Regions from separate parts of the Streptomyces sp. MNU89 genome, predicted to be linked through region 1. Evidence: predicted binding sites of a transcription regulator. Region 1 holds the regulator's gene; the other holds the start of a gene.
The links. Region 1 encodes HspR, which represses chaperone genes until heat shock. Its sites were predicted from a motif close to TTGAGNNNNNNNNNCTCAA; they were not measured.
Positions count from the first base shown of each region.

Region 2: the regulator HspR is predicted to act here: its motif matches at 3,609-3,627, upstream of lon (endopeptidase La).

Region 1 covers NZ_JAJKLL010000001.1:3,902,063-3,912,013, forward strand. The annotation lists gene dnaK (molecular chaperone DnaK) at 1-290, shown strand, start outside; gene grpE (nucleotide exchange factor GrpE) at 287-982, shown strand; gene dnaJ (molecular chaperone DnaJ) at 1,016-2,209, shown strand; gene E4N63_RS16810 (heat shock protein transcriptional repressor HspR) at 2,211-2,741, shown strand; gene E4N63_RS16815 (YkvA family protein) at 3,109-3,456, shown strand; gene E4N63_RS16820 (DoxX family protein) at 3,509-3,964, opposite strand; gene E4N63_RS16825 (DUF397 domain-containing protein) at 4,035-4,220, shown strand; gene E4N63_RS16830 (Uma2 family endonuclease) at 4,382-4,984, shown strand; gene E4N63_RS16835 (cupin domain-containing protein) at 5,236-5,607, shown strand; gene E4N63_RS16840 (hypothetical protein) at 5,677-5,967, shown strand; gene E4N63_RS16845 (transketolase family protein) at 6,076-7,005, opposite strand; gene E4N63_RS16850 (transketolase) at 7,049-7,699, opposite strand; gene E4N63_RS16855 (pyridoxamine 5'-phosphate oxidase family protein) at 7,866-8,270, opposite strand; gene E4N63_RS16860 (MFS transporter) at 8,345-8,974, opposite strand; gene E4N63_RS16865 (MFS transporter) at 8,944-9,705, opposite strand.
Region 2 covers NZ_JAJKLL010000001.1:2,453,740-2,463,690, forward strand. The annotation lists gene E4N63_RS10355 (hypothetical protein) at 1-65, shown strand, start outside; gene E4N63_RS10360 (MarR family winged helix-turn-helix transcriptional regulator) at 157-678, opposite strand; gene lon (endopeptidase La) at 1,124-3,586, opposite strand; gene E4N63_RS10370 (excinuclease ABC subunit UvrA) at 3,832-6,234, opposite strand; partial or broken gene E4N63_RS10375 (VOC family protein) at 6,284-6,623, opposite strand; gene E4N63_RS10380 (helix-turn-helix transcriptional regulator) at 6,701-7,126, opposite strand; gene E4N63_RS10385 (ATP-binding protein) at 7,196-7,669, opposite strand; gene E4N63_RS10390 (spermidine synthase) at 8,060-8,755, shown strand; gene E4N63_RS10395 (response regulator transcription factor) at 8,848-9,597, shown strand; gene E4N63_RS10400 (ATP-binding protein) at 9,597-9,951, shown strand, end outside.

The sequences.
Region 1 (9,951 bases):
ACGAGGACAAGGTCCCGGGCGATGTGAAGACCGAGGTCGAGGCCGCCCTGGCGGACCTCAAGGAGAAGCTGAAGGGCGAGGACACCGCCGTCATCCGCGAGGCCACCGAGAAGGTCGCCGCGGTCAGCCAGAAGCTGGGCCAGGCCATGTACGCCAACGCCCAGGCCGAGGGCGGGGCGGCCGGTGCCGACGCCGGTGCCGCCGGCGGCGAGGCCAAGGACGACGACGTCGTCGACGCCGAGATCGTGGACGACGACAAGAACGACAAGCGACAGGACGGTGCCGCGTGACGGAGGAGACCCCGGGCTTCGACCAGGAGCCCGACGTCCCCGCCGACGCCGAAGCCGCACAGACCCCTGACGCGGCGCAGGCCGCCGGACCCGCCGACCAGGCGGGCCCGGCGGGCCAGGCCGGGGACGCCGGGACGGACGACCAGGCCAACCGCATCACGGCTCTGACGGCCCAGCTGGACCAGGTCCGCACGGCGCTCGGTGAGCGCACGGCAGACCTCCAGCGGCTCCAGGCGGAGTACCAGAACTACCGCCGCCGGGTGGAGCGCGACCGGATCACGGTCAAGGAACTCGCCACGGCGAGCCTCCTCTCCGAGCTGCTCCCGGTGCTCGACGACATCGGCCGGGCGCGGGAGCACGGCGAACTCGTCGGCGGCTTCAAGGCCGTCGGTGAGTCCGTGGAGACGGTGGCGGCCAAGCTGGGACTGCAGCAGTTCGGCAAGGAGGGCGAGCCCTTCGACCCGACGATCCACGAAGCGCTGATGCACTCCTACGCCCCGGACGTCACCGAGACCACATGCGTGTCGATCCTCCAGCCTGGGTATCGGGTCGGCGAACGAACGATCCGCCCCGCGCGGGTGGCGGTCGCCGAACCCCAGCCGGGCGCCCAGCCCAACCAGGCCCAGGGCGACGGCGGCCAGGAGGCGGCACCGGCGGCCGACGAGGAGAACGGTGGCCCGGACGAGGGCTGACGTCATGACGGACCGGAAGGAGGGACGCCGGGAATGAGCACGAAGGACTTCATCGAGAAGGACTACTACAAGGTTCTCGGCGTCCCGAAGGACGCGACCGAGGCGGAGATCAAGAAGGCGTACCGGAAGCTCGCCCGCGAGTACCACCCGGACGCCAACAAGGGGGACGTCAAGGCCGAGGAGCGTTTCAAGGAGATCTCCGAGGCCAACGACGTCCTCGCCGACCCCAAGCGCCGCAAGGAGTACGACGAGGCGCGCGCGCTCTTCGGCAACGGCGGTTTCCGCCCCGGTGCCGGGGGCCGCGGCGGCGGTCCCGCCGGCTTCAACTTCGACCTGGGCGACCTCTTCGGGGGCGCCCAGGGCGGAGGCGCTCCGGGGGCCGGCGGCTTCGGCGGCGGCCTCGGGGACGTCTTCGGCGGGATCTTCAACCGGGGCGGCGCCGGCCCCGGCACCCGCACCCAGCCGCGGCGTGGCCAGGACATCGAGTCCGAGGTGACGCTCAGCTTCACCGAGGCCGTCGACGGGGCCACCGTTCCGCTGCGGATGTCCAGTTCGGCCGCCTGCAAGGCGTGCTCCGGCACGGGCGACAAAAACGGTACGCCGCGGGTCTGCCCCACCTGCGTCGGCACCGGGCAGGTCACCCGCGGCGGCGGTGGCGGCTTCTCGCTCACCGATCCCTGCGCCGACTGCAAGGGCCGCGGTCTGATCGCCGAAACCCCCTGCGACGTGTGCAAGGGCAGCGGACGGGCGACCAGTTCACGCACCATGCAGGTGCGCATCCCCGCGGGCGTCAGCGACGGCCAGCGGATCCGGCTGCGCGGCAAGGGCGCGCCGGGCGAGCGCGGCGGACCCAACGGCGATCTGTACGTGGTGGTGAACGTCGACAAGCACCCCGTCTTCGGACGCAAGGGCGACAACCTCACCGTGACCGTGCCCGTGTCCTTCACGGAGGCGGCGCTCGGCGGCGAGATCAAGGTTCCCACCCTCGGCGGGCCGCCGGTCACGCTCAAGCTGCCGGCCGGTACGCCGGGCGGGCGGACCATGCGCGCCCGGGGCAGGGGCGCCACGCGCAAGGACGGCACCCGCGGCGACCTGCTGGTCACCATCGAGGTGTCCGTTCCCCGGGATCTGAGCGACAAGGCGCGGGAAGCGCTGGAGGCGTATCGCGAGGCCACCGCGGGCGAGGACCCGCGGGCGGAGCTGTTCCAGGCCGCGAAGGGAGCATGAGATGGACATCCGAGGAGGCGGGCGCGCAGCCGGGAACGCGGGCGGAGGCGGCACCGGAGGCTCCGGTGGCGTCGCCGGCGAGGGCACCGGCCGCGGCAGCCGGAACCCGTACCAGCTGACGGACGAGTCACCGGTGTACGTCATCTCGGTCGCCGCCCAGCTCTCCGGTCTGCATCCGCAGACCCTCCGGCAGTACGACCGGCTGGGCCTGGTGTCCCCGGACCGCACGGCGGGCCGCGGGCGGCGCTACTCCGCCCGGGACATCGAACTGCTGCGCCAGGTGCAGCAGTTGAGCCAGGACGAGGGCATCAACCTCGCCGGGATCAAGCGCATTATCGAACTGGAGAACCAGGTTGCGGCGCTCCAGGCGCGGGTGGCCGAACTCCAGCAGGCGGTCGAGGGCGCGGCGATGGCCATGCGTCAGCGCGAGGCCGCGGTGCACGCCTCGTACCGCCGGGACCTGGTGCCGTACTCGGACGTCCAGCAGAGCAGCGCGCTGGTCGTCTGGCGCCCGAAGCGGCGGGGCGAGTAGGGCCGCGGCCCGGCGGGGGTGACGAGATGAACCGTTCCGCCCACCGGCTGACCGGGTTATTACCCTGCGGCAGGTCCCGCCGCGCCCGGCCCCGTCCGCGCCGCCGGCCCTGTCCTTCCCGCGTGCCCGTGCCTTCACGCGCACCGTCCCGGGCCCGGAGAGCATCCCGCTCCCGGGCCCGAGGCGTTCGCGGGCCCCAGGTGTACCGTGCCGCATCCGCCGGACGGCGTAGGCGCGTGGTGGCCACCCGCCCGGGAAGAAGTGGCACAACCACCGCCACGACCGGACTCCACGGTTAGGATCCGGACAAGACGGTACGAGTCCCAACCCCGGTGCATGCTCCGGGCCGTTACGAGGGTGGAAGCCTGTGATCGACCAGCTCGGCGGTCCTGTGTTCTGGGTGCTGGTGCTGCTTGCCGTGGCGATGCTGGCCGTCGCCGTCGTTCTCGTGGTGAAGCTGGTGCGCACGTACCGGATGCTGCGCAGCGAGGACACCCCGGCCGGCGACAAGCTCCTGTTCTGGGGCGCGATCGTCTACACCGTCTTTCCCGTGGACCTGCTGCCCGACCCCATCTACCTGGACGACATCGGCCTGCTGCTGGGGGCTCTCCACCACCTGGGCAAGTCCGCTGCGAAGCGCGGCACGGACGCCCGGACCCCGGCACCGCGGGACGGCGACAGCACCCCGCCGGCCCGCCCCGCGAAACGGCTCTGATCCGTTCCGGACCCGCCGCTGCCCATCCGGCCCGGCTCGCCCGGCCCGGTTCTCACCGGCCGAGGGCACTCCGCAGCCGGGTGAACAGCTCCGGCACGGTGTGCCGCTGGTGCCAGGCGATGACGGCGACCGGTATCGCGAAGAGCAGCGGTGAGGCGGCGTTCTCCCCGTCGAAGACGGTCATGGTGATACCGAACGCGCAGATCAGCAGCGCGACCAGCGAGAACGCGGCCAGTCCGGAGAGCAGCGGGATCAACAGCGCGATCCCGCCCGCCAGTTCCAGGACCCCCGTCAGGTACATGAACCAGTCGCCGAGGCCGATCTTGTCGAAGCCCTCCGCGGCCGAGGGGTGCGCGATGAGCTTCGGCAGCGCGCTGGCGAAGACGAAGAACAGGCCGAAGACGATCCGGAGCACCAGCACCGTGATCGCCATGGCGCGTCCCTTCCGCGCCCCGCCCGCCGTGCTCCGCTGAGCCGTGCCGTCCCGCTGTGCCTGCGTGTCACTCATGACGTTCTCCCGTTCCGCTCTCTCCGTGGTCTGTGCAGGGGTTGACCGGCGGGCGGCCGAGAACTCATCGGTGTGGCAGAAGAGTTCCTTCTCCGGCGGCACCACGGGTAATGAGTGTCTGGAGATGGTCATCGGTGCCGGCCGAATACGGATCCGGGAGAGCGGTGATCCCGGTGTGGTGGTGACGACCACACCGGGGTCGCTCCGGGTGCTGATGCGCGGGATCACGGAGGGCGAGTTCGAGCGCCTCGGCTGAGGGGTCACCCGGACGGGTGGCGATGACCCGTTCGGGAGCCGTGCGTCGGATCGTCTACGTAGCGTGACGGTGTTGCTTGTGCCGCAAGGCCGCTCAGCCCACACTTGCGGAGGAGGTGCTGCGCTGTGACCGCTGTGCTGTGTGAGAGGACCGAGGCTCCCATGATGACGAGTGAGGCCGAAGTCGATCTCGACGGGGCTCTGTGGCAGGCGTGGAAGACCCTGGAACTCCCCGAGGGCTTCCACGCCGAGATCGTCGAGGGGTTCATCGAGGTGTCTCCCACTGGCCGCCGCCGCCACACCATGGTTGCCAACCGTCTGCGGGACGCGCTCGTGCCGCATCTGGCCGGTAGTGACTACGCGGCTTACCAGGACGGCAACGTTCTCCACGAGAAGAAAGCCCTCATTCCGGATCTTTTCATCGGCCCCAAGGACTTGGACGATGTGCCCGGTGACGACGATCTGGGCGTCTCGGCCGAAGGGATCGCCCTCGTCGCCGAGGTCGTCTCGTCCGGGCGGGACGTCACCGAGCGGGACCGGGTGCGGAAGCGGAGGGCGTATACCCGGGCCGGGATTCCGGTCTATGTGCTGATCGACGACTTCGACGGGCACGGCACGGTCACGGTCCTGACCTCCCCCTCCCCGAAGGAGGCCGTCTACGCGGCGGAGATCCGCGTGCCGTACGGCACGGCGGTGGAGATCCCCGACGGGCCGGCCAAGGGGTTCGCGATCACCGAGGAGATCACCGGGGAGCCGCTCGACTGACCGCCGGGCTGCTGCTCTCCGGGCTTTCCGCGGAGGCGCCTGCCGCATGCGTGACCGGGGTCCGTCGCTCGATCGGAGCGGCGGACCCCGGTCGTTTGGCCACGTCCGGGCTCAAGTCGCGTAATAGGCCAAATGGGTCGATACTGGATGTGTATGGGGCTCAGTCGGCGTGCTGCGGCAGCGGAGCCGATGCCCCGGTGGCGGCGGTAACCGACCGGGTCCGTGCACGGATCGACCCAACCCGGATGGAGATGACCGCCGTGCAACTGGAAATCAAGACCGTCGACAAGCCCGACGAACGCCGGGACTTCCCCCGCGGCCACATCGAAGCCCTGCATCTGACCGGGCTCGACTTCGCCGTGGCGACCTTTGAACCCGGCTGGCGCTGGTCGGAGTCGGTCGGCCCGGTGATGGACACCGAGAGCTGCCAGGTGCACCACAACGCCTACATGGTGCAGGGGCGCCTGCGGATGCGGATGGACGACGGCGCCGAGGGCGAGGCAGGTCCCGGGGATGTCGTCGTCTGCCCGCCCGGCCACGACGCCTGGGTCGTCGGCGACGAGCCGGTCGTCCTGTACGACTTCGCCGGCGGGATGGCCGCGGAGTACGCCAAGTCCGGCTGAGGGCAAGTCCGGCTGAGGGCTGAGCCGGCCGGAGAACCGTTCGCACGAAATCCAAGGAGCTGAGAACTCATGGCCTTCATGCAGATCATCGAGTACGAGACGACCCGCGAGCAGGAGCTGGAGCCGCTGTTCGACGAGTGGGAGCAGGCGACCGAGGGGAAGCGCACCCTGTCGCGCGAGTTCCACGCCCACGACCGGGACAACCCGAACCACTACGTGGACGTCGTCGAGTTCCCGTCCTACGAGGCGGCGATGAAGAACAACTCGCTGCCCGAGACCCAGAGCTTCGCGGAACGGCTGCGCGCACTGTGCACCAATGAGCCGAGGTTCATCAACCTCGACGTGGTCAGCCAGCACTGAGCACAGCACGCACCCGCTGAGCCCGCCTCGGGCGCACGGCCATGCCGCCGCGCACAACTCATCCGCAGTTGGCGTGAGCGGCATCTGCCGTGCTCGATCGAGACGCGCTCACGTCTGCGGGCGGCCCGGCACGCCGGAAGCTGCCCGCAGGAACGCGGTGATGCGCTCCCGCAGGGAGTGCGGGTCGAGGCCGTGCGCGGCCAGGTGCTCGGGGACGGTGCCGTAGCGGCGCAGTTCGCGGCGGGCCACGCCGAGGCCGAGTACGCGGTGCGGGATGTCGGCGAGGGCTTCACTCGCGGCGGCTGTGGAGGTCCCGGCGAGGTACGGCTCGACGAGGACGACATCGGAGCCGGCCGCCTCGGTCACCCGGCGCAGGGCGGGTCCGTCGAAGGGCCGCACGGTGGTGGCGTACAGGACGGTGAGGTCCAGGCCCTCGGTGGCGGTGAGTACGGCGTCGAGCATCGGTCCGACGGCGACCACGACGCCGGAGCGGCCCTCGCGGACGGTGAGGAAGCGTGCCCCGTCGACGGGCAGGGCGTCGGTGTTGGACTGGACGGACAGCCGGACGTAGACCTTGTCGTCACCGGCCGCGACGGCGTGCCGCAGCAGGGTCTCGGCCTCGTCGGGGTGACCGGGCACGTGGACGGTCCAGCCGTCGAGGGTGTCGAGAAGAGAGATGTCGCCCGGCGCCATGTGGGTGTAGCCGCCGGCGGGCCAGTCGAAGGAGGCGGCGGCGCTGACCAGGACCGCGCCGAGGCCCTGGTGGCCGAGATCGAGCTTCACCTGCTCGAAGGGCCTTTCGACAAGGAAGCTGGCGAAGGTGTGCAGGACCGGCCGCATGCCCGTCAGGGCCAGACCGGCGCCCGTGCCGATGAGCAGTTGCTCGCGGATACCGACGTTGATCACGCGGTCGGGGTGCCGCCGCCGGGCTCCTGCAAAGCCGTCGACGCCGATCTCGGCGAGGACGACCGCGACGCGCGGGTCCTCGTCGAGCAGGTGGGAGACGACCGGGGCGAAACGGTCGCGCATGGTGTCCATGGGGGAGGTCCTTCCGGATCACGGAGGGCTGCGGGGAGGTTTCTCAGGTCTGCTTGGGCTGGACGCGCGCCACGACGACGTGCGGACGCCCCGGGTGCGGGGCCGTGAAGGCCGCGTACAGGGCTTCGTGGTCGCGGCCGTCGGCGGTGACGGCGGACCAGCCCGCCGCCTCGAAGCGGGCGACGATGCCGCCCGGACGGGCATGCGAGGCGGAGGAGTTGTCGACGACGACGGTGTGCAGCCGCTCCAGCCCGGCGGGGCCGGCGAAGGCGATGGCCTCGTGGTTGCTGCCCTCGTCCAGTTCGGCGTCACCGGTCAGCACCCAGACGGCCGGATCGTCCAGCCCCTGGGCCCGCAGGCCGAGGGCGGTGCCGACGGCGATCGGCAGCCCGTGCCCGAGGGATCCGCTGCCGATCTCGGCGCCGGGGACCAGGGTGCGGTCGGGGTGGTGGCCGAGCGGGGAGTCGTAGGAGCCGAAGGCGGGGAGCCAGGCGGCCGGCAGGAAGCCCTTGGCGGCCAGCACCGCGTAATAGGCCATGGGGCCATGCCCCTTGGACAGCAGGAACCGGTCCCGTCCGGGGTCGTCCACGCGGTCCGGAGTGACTCTCAGGACCCGGTCGTAGAGCACCCACAGCACGTCGAGGGTGGAGGTCGCGGCGGGCCCGTGCTTCTCGTCACCGGTCATCAGGCCCATCAGACGGTGCAGATGGTGCAGCGGGGGGTGGCCGAGGGCGTCGGGATCCGGGTGCGGAAGAGAGGCGGTGGTCTTCATACCGCAGATCCTGATACCTCAACTTTGGTTGAGGTCAAGCCCCGGATTCAGGCGTCAGGTGGCCGGCACCCCGCGGAGCGGCCCGGGCTCAGCAGTGGCCCATCGCCCGGTCCACCGTGATCTCGACCAGTACCCGCTCGGGGTTCGGAGTGGGCATGCGCTCGTAGCGCACGGCGTAACGGTTCACCGCGTCGGCCACCGCCTCCGGCTCCGTACGGACCACCGCGCGGCCCTCCAGCGTCGCCCACCGGCCGCGCGAGACCTGGCAGACCGCGACCCGCGCGCCGTCCGGTCCGGCGGCCAGGATGTTGCGGACCTTGCGGCTGGTCTTGCGGGTGATCACCCGGGCGATCCCCTGCTCCGCGTCGAACGTGACGCCGACCGGCACGACGTGCGGGGTGCCGTCGGGGCGGAGCGTGGTGATGGTGCAGAGGTGGCGCTCGCCCCAGAAGGCGAGGTACTCGGGGGTCAGCGCGCTGAGGTCGGTGGCCATGCCGCAGAGCGTAACCGGGGTGGGAAGGGCGGTTGGCCGGGGTTCCGCCCATCGGGCCGGGAACGGCCGGTTCCCTATGGTTCCCGGGATATCTCCCGCACGTCCGAGGGAGGACGGGTGCGCAGGGCGTGGGGCGGAAGGCGCCGTTCGAGGAGCAGGACGGCGCCCGCGGCCAGGCAGTTGACCGCGCCGAGGGCCGCCCACGGCAGGGAGCGGTGCAGCTCGAACAGGGTGGTGAAGAAGGCGGGCGCGATGATCCCGGCGAAGGTGAAGCTGTACTGGTAGGCGGCCAGATAGCGGCCCCGGGCGGCGAGCGGGGAGACCGCCGTCGCCAGGCCTATCGAGACCGGGGCGTGCATCAGTTCGGCCAGGGTGAAGAGCAGCGTGGCGGCGGCCAGCAGCGGAAAGACCCACGACGGCCGGTCCGGGACGAGACCGGAGTACGCGAAGGACCAGACCGCCCACAGCACGGCCGCGGCCGCCAGCACCCGGGTCCGCCGGTACGGGGCCAGCCGCCGCGCCACGGAGGCGGCGAGCAGCGCCACCAGCACCGTATTGCCGACCAGGACCGCCGAGGTGAGCCCGGCAGGGCCGTGCAGACCGGTCTCCACGAAGGTCGGGAGGGCGAGGGCGAGCATCATGGTCGTCATGGCGAAGACGGTGTTGACGCCGGTCAGGGCCAGGAAGGGGCCGTCCCGGAGCATGGTGCGGTAGCCGGCGCGGGGGGCTCCCGTACCGTCCTCGCGCCCACTGGCGCGCCCCTCCGCCTCCCCGTTCCGCCCTCTCCGCTGCCGTACCCCTGGCCGCCGTGCCGGGGCCCGGGCGCGCGGACGAAGACCGCGATCACCAGGGCGGCCACGGCGAAGCACCCCGCGGCCCCGTACGCGACGGCGCGGTAGGCGTCCGCCCGGCCATCGGCGATGACGAGCCCGGTGAGGAGCCCGCCCGCACCGAACCCCGCCGTGCGGGCCATGGTCGCCCAGCCGAACCAGGTCTCCTTCGTCAGCGCGGACCGGCTGCCGTCCGCGTAGTCGGCGATCGCGGTGAAGACGGCCGACCAGAAGAAGCGGACGCCGCTCGCGACCAGCGTGACGGCGAGGAAGACGCTCACCGGCCCGTCGGCCCGGCCGTACGCGAGATAGCCGAGGCCGTGCAGCAACTGCGAGGCGACGACGACGGGGAGTGCGCCGAACCGGTCGGCGAGCAGCCCCGTCCACACGGGGATCGGCAGGGTGAGGACGTTGGCCGCGCTGACCAGCACCCCGAGCGGGCCGACCGGGATGTCGGTGAGCCGCAGGAAGTAGACCAGGGAGAGCGGCAGGAACAGCCCGTTGCCGACCGCGTCGACGACGAGCGCCCCGATCAGCACGGGCCCGCCACGGCTTGCCCCGCCGCCGCACCCGGCACTCCCCTCGGCGGATGCTGCCATGGCCATGGGACGTGGGTCTCCGGGTGCTCGTCGAGGGGGGGAGCGGTTGTGGTGTGGCGGGAGCGGTGCGGAAACGGGGGCGGGGCGGGCGCGACGAGCGACGGTAGTGCCCCGGACCTTTGGGCGCACCTCAATTCGGTTGCGGCGAAAGCGGGTTGGGCGCCACCACATCGGCGGACCGGCAGGAGCCCAGGCGACGTGCCTTGCGGAGCGGGGTGCCCGGCGGGCGCTTCGGCCCCGGAAGACGAGAGT
Region 2 (9,951 bases), 1.4 Mb from region 1:
GCAGTCTTCCCGGGGCGGGCCCTCGGCCGGTGCCCTCGACCGGCCTGCCCTTCCCGGAGGTTTGAGGAGACGGCGGACGCGGAAGAATGTCCGGCCCGCCGGATCCGTGCCCCTCCGGGCCCGGCCGCCCCGGAACCGGGCCGTCCGGCCGCCGGCTCAGTCCTCCGCGCCGCTCAGCCCGTTCAACCGGTGCAGCAGGCGGGCGAGTTCGGCGATCTCCGCCCGGTCCCAGCTCCGCAGCTTGCGGGCGTAGCGCTCGCGGCGGGCGCGGCGCACCGCGGAGAAGCGGCCGGCGCCCTCCTCGGTCAGGGCCACCAGCGAGGCGCGTCCATCGGCCGGGTCCGGCCGGCGGGAGACGATGCCGAGCTCCTCCAGGGCGCGGAGCTGGCGGCTCATGGTGGCCTTGCCGACACCGAAGTACGCGGCGAGGGCGGTGGCCCGCTGCTCCCCCGCCTCCGCCAGCCGCACCAGCAGCCCGTACGCGGCGGGCTCCAGATCGGGGTGGACCTCGCGGGCCACCTCGCCGGAGGAGGCGCGGGCCCGGCGCAGGAAGACGGACAACTCCCTTTCCAGGGCCAGAAAAGCGCTGTCCCCGGGCGCGTCGGGGGTGGTGTCCGGCTCCGTGGGTTCCCCGGCCCTTCCGGTTCGGGGGACGTCTCCGGCTTCGGTCCGGCGCATGGTCTGGGTCCTCCCGGCTTTCCGCTCCCGTCGTTTCCGGGGCGGAATTCGCTTTCGGCGGTCGCGTGGCCGCCGCGGTGCCCCGCCAGTATTTCGCAGGACCGGCCCGGGGACAGCAACCGGCCCGCTTCCCGGCCTCTCTTCCCGCGCGGACCGGCGAAACCGCCGGGTGCCTTTTCCCCGGGCCCGGTCCGCGCCCTTCCGCAGACCCCGCCTCTGCGTCGCGGCCCGCACACGGTGGTGCCGCCACGAGATCGCGCGCCCCTTTCCGCACCCGAGCGCCCCCGGACACGCGTCCGCCCCCGTGCCGTACGCGCTGTTGTGCGTGCGGCACGGGGGCGGACGGTGACGGGCGGAGCCGGGAGCGGACGCCCCGTCCATCCCCGATCTCGCGGACCGCCGGCCCGCAACCCGTACCCGCGGCCCGCGACCCGCGACCCGCCGGTCAGACGGCCAGCGGCAGTTCCGGCTCGCTTCCCGTCGGCCCGTCCCCGGCCCGCTCCGTGCCGGCCGGCTCCAGGGCCAGCCGCAGCACCTGCCGGACGTCGGAGACCGGGTGCACCTCCAGCTTCTCCAGCACCTCGGCGGGAACGTCGTCCAGATCGGCCTCGTTCCGCTTGGGAATGACGACCGTGGTGATCCCCGCCCGGTGCGCGGCGAGCAGCTTCTGCTTGACGCCGCCGACCGGCAGCACCCGCCCCGTCAGCGACACCTCGCCGGTCATCGCCACATCGGGGCGCACCCGGCGTCCGGACAGCAGGGAGGCGAGCGCCGTCGTCATGGTGACACCGGCGCTGGGCCCGTCCTTCGGCACGGCGCCGGCCGGGACGTGCAGGTGCACGCCGCGGTCGTTGAAGTCGCCCACGGGCAGCTCCAGTTCGGCACCCCGGCTGCGCAGGAAGGAGAGCGCGATCTGCGCGGACTCCTTCATCACGTCACCGAGCTGGCCGGTGATCTGGAGCCCGGTGGCCCCGGTCTCCCGGTCGGCGAGCGAGGCCTCGACGTAGAGAACGTCGCCGCCCGCGCCCGTGACGGCCAGTCCGGTCGCCACCCCGGGCACGGCGGTGCGCCGCTCCTCCGGGTCCTGCGCGGACTCCGGGACGTGGTGCGGCCGGCCGAGGTACCGGCGCAGGTCGTCCGGGCCGATGGTGACGGGGAGTTCCAGCTCGCCGAGTTCGTGTTGCGCGGCGGCCTTGCGGAGCAGCCGGGCGACGGCGCGCTCCAGATTCCGCACCCCGGCCTCGCGGGTGTACTCGCCGGCCAGCTTGCGCAGCGCCCCCTCCTCCAGGACGACCTCACCCTCGGTCAGGCCGGCCCGTTCGAGCTGCCGGGCGAGCAGGTGGTCGCGGGCGATGGTGACCTTCTCGTCCTCGGTGTAGCCGTCGAGCCGGACGAGTTCCATCCGGTCGAGCAGCGCCTCGGGAATGGCCTCCAGAACGTTGGCGGTGGCGAGGAAGACCACGTCGGAGAGGTCGAGTTCGACCTCCAGGTAGTGGTCGCGGAAGGTGTGGTTCTGCGCCGGGTCGAGGACTTCCAGCAGGGCCGCGGCCGGGTCGCCGCGGAAGTCGGAGCCGACCTTGTCGATCTCGTCGAGGAGGACGACGGGGTTCATGGAGCCGGCTTCCTTGACCGCCCGCACGATGCGCCCGGGCAGCGCGCCGACGTAGGTGCGCCGGTGGCCGCGGATCTCCGCCTCGTCGCGGACCCCGCCGAGCGCCACCCGGACGAACTTCCGCCCCATCGCGCGGGCGACGGACTCGCCCAGCGAGGTCTTTCCGACGCCGGGAGGGCCGACCAGCGCCAGGACGGCGCCGCCGCGGCGCCCGCCGACCATCCCGAGGCCGCGCTCGGCACGGCGCTTGCGCACCGCGAGGTACTCGGTGATGCGCTCCTTGACGTCCGCCAGGCCGGCGTGGTCGGCGTCGAGGACGGCCTTGGCGCCGGGGATGTCGTAGGCGTCCTCGGTGTGCTCGTTCCAGGGCATCTCCAGGACGGTGTCGAGCCAGGTCCGGATCCAGCTTCCCTCCGGGCTCTGGTCGGAGGCGCGTTCGAGCTTGTCGACCTCCTTGAGCGCCGCCTCGCGCACCTTCTCCGGGAGGTCGGCGGCCTCGACCCGGGCGCGGTAGTCGCCGGACTCGTCCTCCGGCTCGCCGTTGAGCTCGCGGAGCTCCTTGCGGACGGCCTCCAGCTGGCGGCGGAGGAGGAACTCCCGCTGCTGCTTGTCGACGCCCTCCTGGACGTCCTTGGCGATGGACTCGGCGACATCCTGCTCGGCCAGATGTTCGCTCAGCCACTTCACGGCGAGCTTGAGCCGGGCCACCGGGTCGGTGGTCTCCAGCAGTTCGACGCGCTGCTCGGCGGTGAGGAACGGGGAGTAGCCGGAGTTGTCGGCGAGCTGTCCGGCGTCGTCGATCTGCTGGACGCGGTCCACGACCTGCCAGGCGCCGCGCTTGCGGAGCCAGCTGGCGGCGAGGGCCTTGTACTCCTTCATCAGCTCGGTGACGGCACCGGGCACCGGGTCGGGCCCGGGTTCGTCGGCCGGGCGGCCCTCGACCCAGAGCGCGGCTCCCGGGCCGGTGGTGCCGGCGCCGATCCGCACCCGGCTCACACCGCGGATGAGCGCGCCGGGGTCACCGCCGGAGAGCCGGCCCACCTGTTCGACGGTGCCGAGCGTGCCGACGGCGGCGTAGGTGCCGTCGATCCGCGGCACCAGCAGCACCTGCGGCTTGCCGCCGCTCTCCCCGTTTCCCCCGTTCCCCCCGCCGCTTCCCGCGGCGGCCTGCGCGGCTTCCACCGCGGCCCGGACCTCCGCGTCGGACAGGTCCAGCGGCACCACCATGCCGGGCAGGACCACCTCGTCGTCGAGAGGCAGCACCGGCAGGGTGAGTGACGTAGACGTCGAAGCCATGATCTCCCCTTCAGCAGGCAAGTTGAGCTGTAAGGACTCAATGTCTCTGCTGCCCCGGGTGTTCCCCGGCTCGTGTTCGCTCGCAGCGAACAGCCCCTGGGGGCGGCTCACTCGGACGGCGACGGTGCGCCGCGGGCCGCTCGGCGCGTCCCCCGCACCGCCCTCACCCGTCGCGCGCACGCGGCCCGGCGGACGGGGCCCCCGCAGCCGTCACGCGAGGGCCCCGCAGGGCCGCGAGATCCCGGTCAGGCGCCGACGTAGGCCGCGAGGTGCTCGCCGGTGAGGGTGGACCGGGCGGCGACGAGGTCGGCGGGGGTGCCCTCGAAGACGATGCGTCCGCCGTCGTGACCGGCGCCCGGGCCGAGGTCGATGATCCAGTCCGCGTGCGCCATGACCGCCTGGTGGTGCTCGATGACGATGACCGACTTGCCGGAGTCGACGAGCCGGTCGAGCAGGCCGAGCAGGTGCTCGACATCGGCGAGATGGAGGCCGGTGGTGGGCTCGTCAAGGACGTAGACGCCACCCTTCTCGCCCATGTGGCTCGCCAGTTTGAGCCGTTGCCGCTCGCCGCCGGAGAGTGTGGTGAGCGGCTGGCCGAGGGTGAGGTAGCCGAGCCCCACGTCGCCCAGCCGGCCGAGGACGCGCTGCGCGGCCGGCGTGCGCGCGTCCCCCGAGGCGAAGAACTCCCCGGCCTCGGTCACCGACATGGCGAGCACCTCGCTGATGTCGCGGCCGCCGAGGCGGTACTCCAGCACCGGGGCCTGGAACCGCTTCCCCTCGCACTCCTCGCAGACGGTGGCGACGCCCGCCATCATCGCCAGGTCGGTGTAGATGACGCCGGCGCCGTTGCAGTTCGGGCAGGCCCCCTCGGAGTTGGGGCTGAACAGCGCCGGTTTCACACCGTTGGCCTTGGCGAACGCCTTGCGGACCGGGTCGAGCAGCCCCGTGTACGTCGCCGGGTTGCTCCGCCGCGAACCGCGGATCGGCGTCTGGTCCACCGAGACCACGCCGTGGGCGGCGCCCGCCGGACCGGCCACCAGGGACCCGTGCACGAGCGAACTCTTGCCCGATCCGGCGACGCCGGTGACGACGCAGAGCAGACCGAGCGGGATGTCGACGTCCACGTTCCGCAGGTTGTTCGCGTCGGCGCCGCGCACCTCCAGCGCTCCCGCCGGGGTCCGCACGGACGGCTTCAGGGAGGCCCGGTCGTCCAGGTGCCGCCCGGTCAGCGTGCCGCCGGCCCGCAGTCCCTCGACGCTGCCCTCGTAGCAGACGGTGCCGCCCGCCGTGCCGGCGCCGGGGCCGAGGTCGACGACATGGTCGGCGATCGCGATCGTCTCCGGCTTGTGCTCCACGACGAGCACCGTGTTGCCCTTGTCCCGCAGCCGCAGCAGCAGGTCGTTCATCCGCTGGATGTCGTGGGGGTGCATGCCGATGGTGGGCTCGTCGAAGACATAGGTGACGTCGGTCAGCGAGGATCCGAGATGGCGGACCATCTTGACGCGCTGCGCCTCGCCGCCCGACAGCGTGCCGGACGACCGGTCGAGCGAGAGATAGCCGAGGCCGATCTCCGTGAACGAGTCGAGCGTCCGCCCCAGCGCGGTGAGCAGCGGCGCCACCGACCGCTCGCGGAGGCCGCGGACCCACTCGGCCAGATCGCTGATCTGCATCGCGCACGCGTCGGCGATGTTCACCCCGCCGATCCGCGAGGACCGGGCCGCCTCGCTGAGCCGGGTGCCGCCGCACTCGGGGCAGGCGGTGAAGGTGACCGCCCGGTCCACGAACGCCCTGATGTGCGGCTGCATCGCCTCCCGGTCCTTGGCCAGGAACGACTTCCGGATCTTCGGGATCAGCCCCTCGTAGGTGAGGTTGACGCCCTCGACCTTCACCTTGACCGGCTCGTGGTGGAGGAAGTCGCGCATCTCCTTCTCGGTGTAGTCGCGGATCGGCTTGTCCGGGTCGAGAAAGCCCGACTCGGCGTAGAGCCGCACCGTCCACCAGCTGTCCGACTTCCAGCCGGGGATGGTGAACGCGCCCTCGGAGATCGACTTGGAGTCGTCGTAGAGCTGGGTCAGGTCGATGTCGGTGACCGTGCCCCGGCCCTCGCAGCGCGGGCACATGCCGCCGGTGCGGGTGAAGGTCGCCTTCACCGCCTTCTTGTTGCCCCGCTCCACGGTGATCGCGCCGCTCGCCCGGACCGAGGGGACGTTGAAGGCATACGCGCCGGGCGGGCCGATGTGCGGCTCCCCGAGCCGGCTGAAGAGGATGCGGAGCATCGCGCCGGCGTCCGTGACGGTGCCGACCGTGGAGCGGGGATCCGCGCCCAGGCGCTGCTGGTCGACGATGATCGCCGTCGTCAGCCCGTCGAGCACGTCGACCTCGGGACGCGCCAGGTTCGGCATGAAGCCCTGCACGAAGGCGCTGTAGGTCTCGTTGATCAGCCGCTGCGACTCCGCGGCGATCGTGCCGAACACCAGCGAGCTCTTGCCCGAGCCGGAGACACCGGTGAACACCGTCAGCCGGCGCTTGGGGATCTCGATGCCGACGTCCTTGAGGTTGTTCTCGCGGGCACCGTGGACCCGGATCACGTCGTGGCTGTCGGCGGCGTGCGCCGGCGGCCGCGGGTCCGTCCTCCCGGCCGTGCTCATCGTCTCTCCCTCTCGTCCGGGCGCCGGTGCAGGATCACGGGAACGGAGCTCACGGCTTGCGGAGCTGGTTGAAGCGCAGCATGTTGCCGGAGGGGTCGCGGAAGGCGCAGTCGCGGACCCCGTACGGCTGTTCGATCGGCTCCTGGAGCACCTCGCCGCCCGCGGCGCGGATGCGTTCGAAGGTGGCGTCGCAGTCGTCGGTGCTGAAGATGACCCCGCGCAGCAGGCCCTTCGCCAGCAGTTCCGCCATGATCTGCTGGTCGGGAGGCGTTCGGATGCGCCAGGGCCGGTTCGAGAACGATGTTCACATCCGGCTGGGACGGCGCGCCGACGCTCACCCAGCGCATGCCCTCGAAGCTGACGTCGTTCCGCACCTCCAGGCCGAGCACGTCCCGGTAGAAGGCGAGCGCCTTGTCGTGATCGTCGACGGCGATGAAGCACTGTGAAAGCTTGATGTCCATGCCCGTCACGCTACGGGCGGTGCGGCGCCTTTCGCTTCTCCATTCCTGACCGGTCGCGTGTGGATTTTGGCGATGCAGGCCGGGATGGCGGCGCCCTCGTCATGGGGGCGGGCCCGGTAGGCGCTCGGGCTCTCGCCGACCAGCTCGGTGAACCGCGAGCTGAACGATCCCAGCGAGGTGCAGCCGACCGCGAAGCAGACCTCCGTCACGGACAGGTCGCCCCGGCGCAGCAGCGCCTTGGCCCGCTCGATCCGGCGCGTCATCAGATAGCTGTACGGGGTCTCCCCGAAGGCGGCCCGGAAGCTGCGGGAGAAGTGGCCGGGCGACATGAGCGCGGTGCGCGCCAGCGCCGGCACGTCGAGCGGCTTCGCGTAGTCGCGGTCCATCCGGTCACGGGCCCGGCGCAGCCGGACGAGATCCTCCAACGTCACGGGACCACCCTCCCACGGAGCGGGCGGCGGGCGGCGGGCGGCGGGCGGCGGGCGGCGGGCGGCGGGCTCCTACAGGGTGCCCGTTCTGAGCATCGGGCGGCACAGGGTGAACCAGACGACCTTGCCGCCGACCGCCGGGTGCCCCTTCTCCAGGTCGAGGATGCCCCAGTCGTCCGCGATCAGGGAGAGCAGCAGCAGACCGCGGCCGCTCTCGCTCTGCGGCCCGGCGATGACGGGCGCCGGACGGCTCGGCGAGGTGTCCCAGACGCTGACGCGCAGCGTCCCCTCGCGCCACTTGAGCCGGACGGCGGTCTGGCCGTCGGAGTAGCGGAAGGCGTTGGTGGCCAGCTCGGAGGTGAGCAGCTCGGCCCGGTCCGCGAGGTCGCCCAGCCCGTGTTCGGCGAGCACCGTACGGACGGTGGAGCGCGCTATGCGCGGGCCCCTGGGATCGTGCGGCAACTGCAGGGAGTACTCCCAGTCCTCGGGAGGCTCATGCGGAACGCGGTGGACATGAGCGAGGGGGGCGACGGTTTTGGCACTCATGGATATCTCCTGTCCGTATTGCTCGCCGGGGAACCTTCGCCTGCCCGTGAACCGGGAGTGAACGCGGGCGCGATAGAGGAGTGTGAGACCGTTCCGCCCCGTGGGGGCCGACCCGAGCGACGCCGAACTGCTGCGCGCGGTCGCGGCCGGCGGGGAAATGCCGGCGGGCCGGCCGGGCTGATCACTACCCTGGGCGGCGCCTCCCGTCGGTCCGCCCCGCGCGCCGAGCGGGAAGCGCCGCCCGCCGCCCGCCCGCCGTCCCGGCTCCCCGAACCGGGGCGCTCCGAGAAGGACCCGGTCCGCCCATGCACCCGCACCGCCCCGTCGTCGCCGTCCCCGTCGTCAACGCCGCCGGCCGCATCCCCGCCCCCGGGGCCGGGCACGGTCGCGGTGCAGGGGGACGACGGTCCGGACGGGGAGCCCGTGGTCGTCGAGCGGCGGAGCGGTCCGTACGGCGAGGTGGTGCTGCGGCGGCGCGGCGGGCGGTACGAGATCATCGCCAACGGCTGCTTCCTCATGGACACCTCCGACGGCCGCTCCGAGCGGCTGCTCGTCGACGCGGCCCTGGCGGCGCTCCCCGCGGACCGGCCGCGCCCCTCCGTGCTGATCGGCGGTCTCGGTGTCGGTTTCTCGCTGGCCCGGGCCGCCGCCGAGCCGCGGTGGGGGCGGATCGCGGTCGTGGAGCGGGAGGAGGTGGTGATCGGCTGGCACCACTCCGGGCCCCTGGCCGCGGTGTCCGGCCCGGCACTGGCCGACCCCCGGACGGAGATCGTCCACGCCGATCTCGTCCGCCACCTGAGAACCGCGCCGCGCGGGGAGACCTTCGACGCGCTCTGCCTGGACATCGACAACGGGCCCGACTGGACCGTCACCGAGGGCAACGACAGCCTCTACACCCCGGACGGTCTGGCCGCCTGCCGGGCCCGGCTGACCCCGGGCGGCGTGCTCGCCGTCTGGTCCGCCCGGCCATCCGCCGCTTTCGAACAAGCCTTGCGGAATGCCGGGTTCCTCAGGGTACGGACGGAAGAGATCCCGGTTGCCCGGGGCGTACCGGACGCCGTGCACCTCGCCGTCGGTCCTGCGTAGCCGCGCCCCTCGCCCTGCCTTTACGCTGCTAGCCAGCACGCGCCGCGGCAGACACGGGGCACCAGGCACGGGGACAGCAGGGGCAGACCGAAATGGACCAGATACAGAACGGCGTGGGCGGCACCGCGGGCGCCACCACCGGCAACCAGCGCCGGGTCCTCGTCGTCGAGGACGACACGACCATCCTGGACGCGATCTCCGTGCGGCTGCGCGCCGAGGGCTTCCAGGTACAGACCGCGCACGACGGGCCCTCCGCCGTGGAGACCGCGCAGACGTGGCAGCCCGACCTGCTCGTCCTCGACGTCATGCTGCCGGGCTTCGACGGGCTGGAGGTCTGCCGCCGGGTCCAGGCACAGCGCCCGGTCCCGGTGCTGATGCTGACCGCGCGCGACGACGAGACCGACATGCTCGTGGGCCTCGGCGTCGGCGCCGACGACTACATGACCAAACCCTTCTCGATGCGCGAACTGGCGGCCCGGGTGCACGTCCTGCTGCGCCGCGTGGAGCGGGCTTCGCTCGCCGCGCACACCCCGCGCAGCGGCATCCTCCGCCTCGGCGAGCTGGAGATCGACAACGCGCAGCGGCGGGTGCGGGTGCACGGCGAGGACGTCCACCTCACCCCGACCGAGTTCGACCTGCTCGTCTGCCTGGCCGCCACCCCCCGCGCCGTGCTCTCCCGGGAGCAGCTGCTGGCCGAGGTCTGGGACTGGGCGGACGCCTCCGGCACCCGCACCGTGGACAGCCACATCAAGGCGCTGCGCCGGAAGATCGGCGCCGAGCGGATCCGCACGGTCCACGGCGTCGGCTACGCGCTCGAGACCCCGGCCGCCCCCGCACCGTGATCAGCCGCCCGTCCGGGCCGGCGAAGCCCGGCCTGTGGGCGCGCTTCTGGGAGAGCCTGCGCCCGCTGGACCCGTACCGTTCGGTGAAGGCGGCGCTCGGCGCGCTGGTCATCAGCTCGGTGACGATCACCACGCTGCTGGTGGTGATGGCCCTCAACACGGCCACCGAGCTGCGCATCGTCACGATCTTCTCGATCATCGCCACCATGCTGATCACCCAGTTCGTGGCGCACGGGCTGACCGCCCCGCTGGACGAGATGAAGACCGTCGCCCGCGCCATGGCCAACGGCGACTACAGCCGCCGGGTCCGCGAGCACCGTCGCGACGAACTGGGCGAGCTGGCGCGGACGTTCA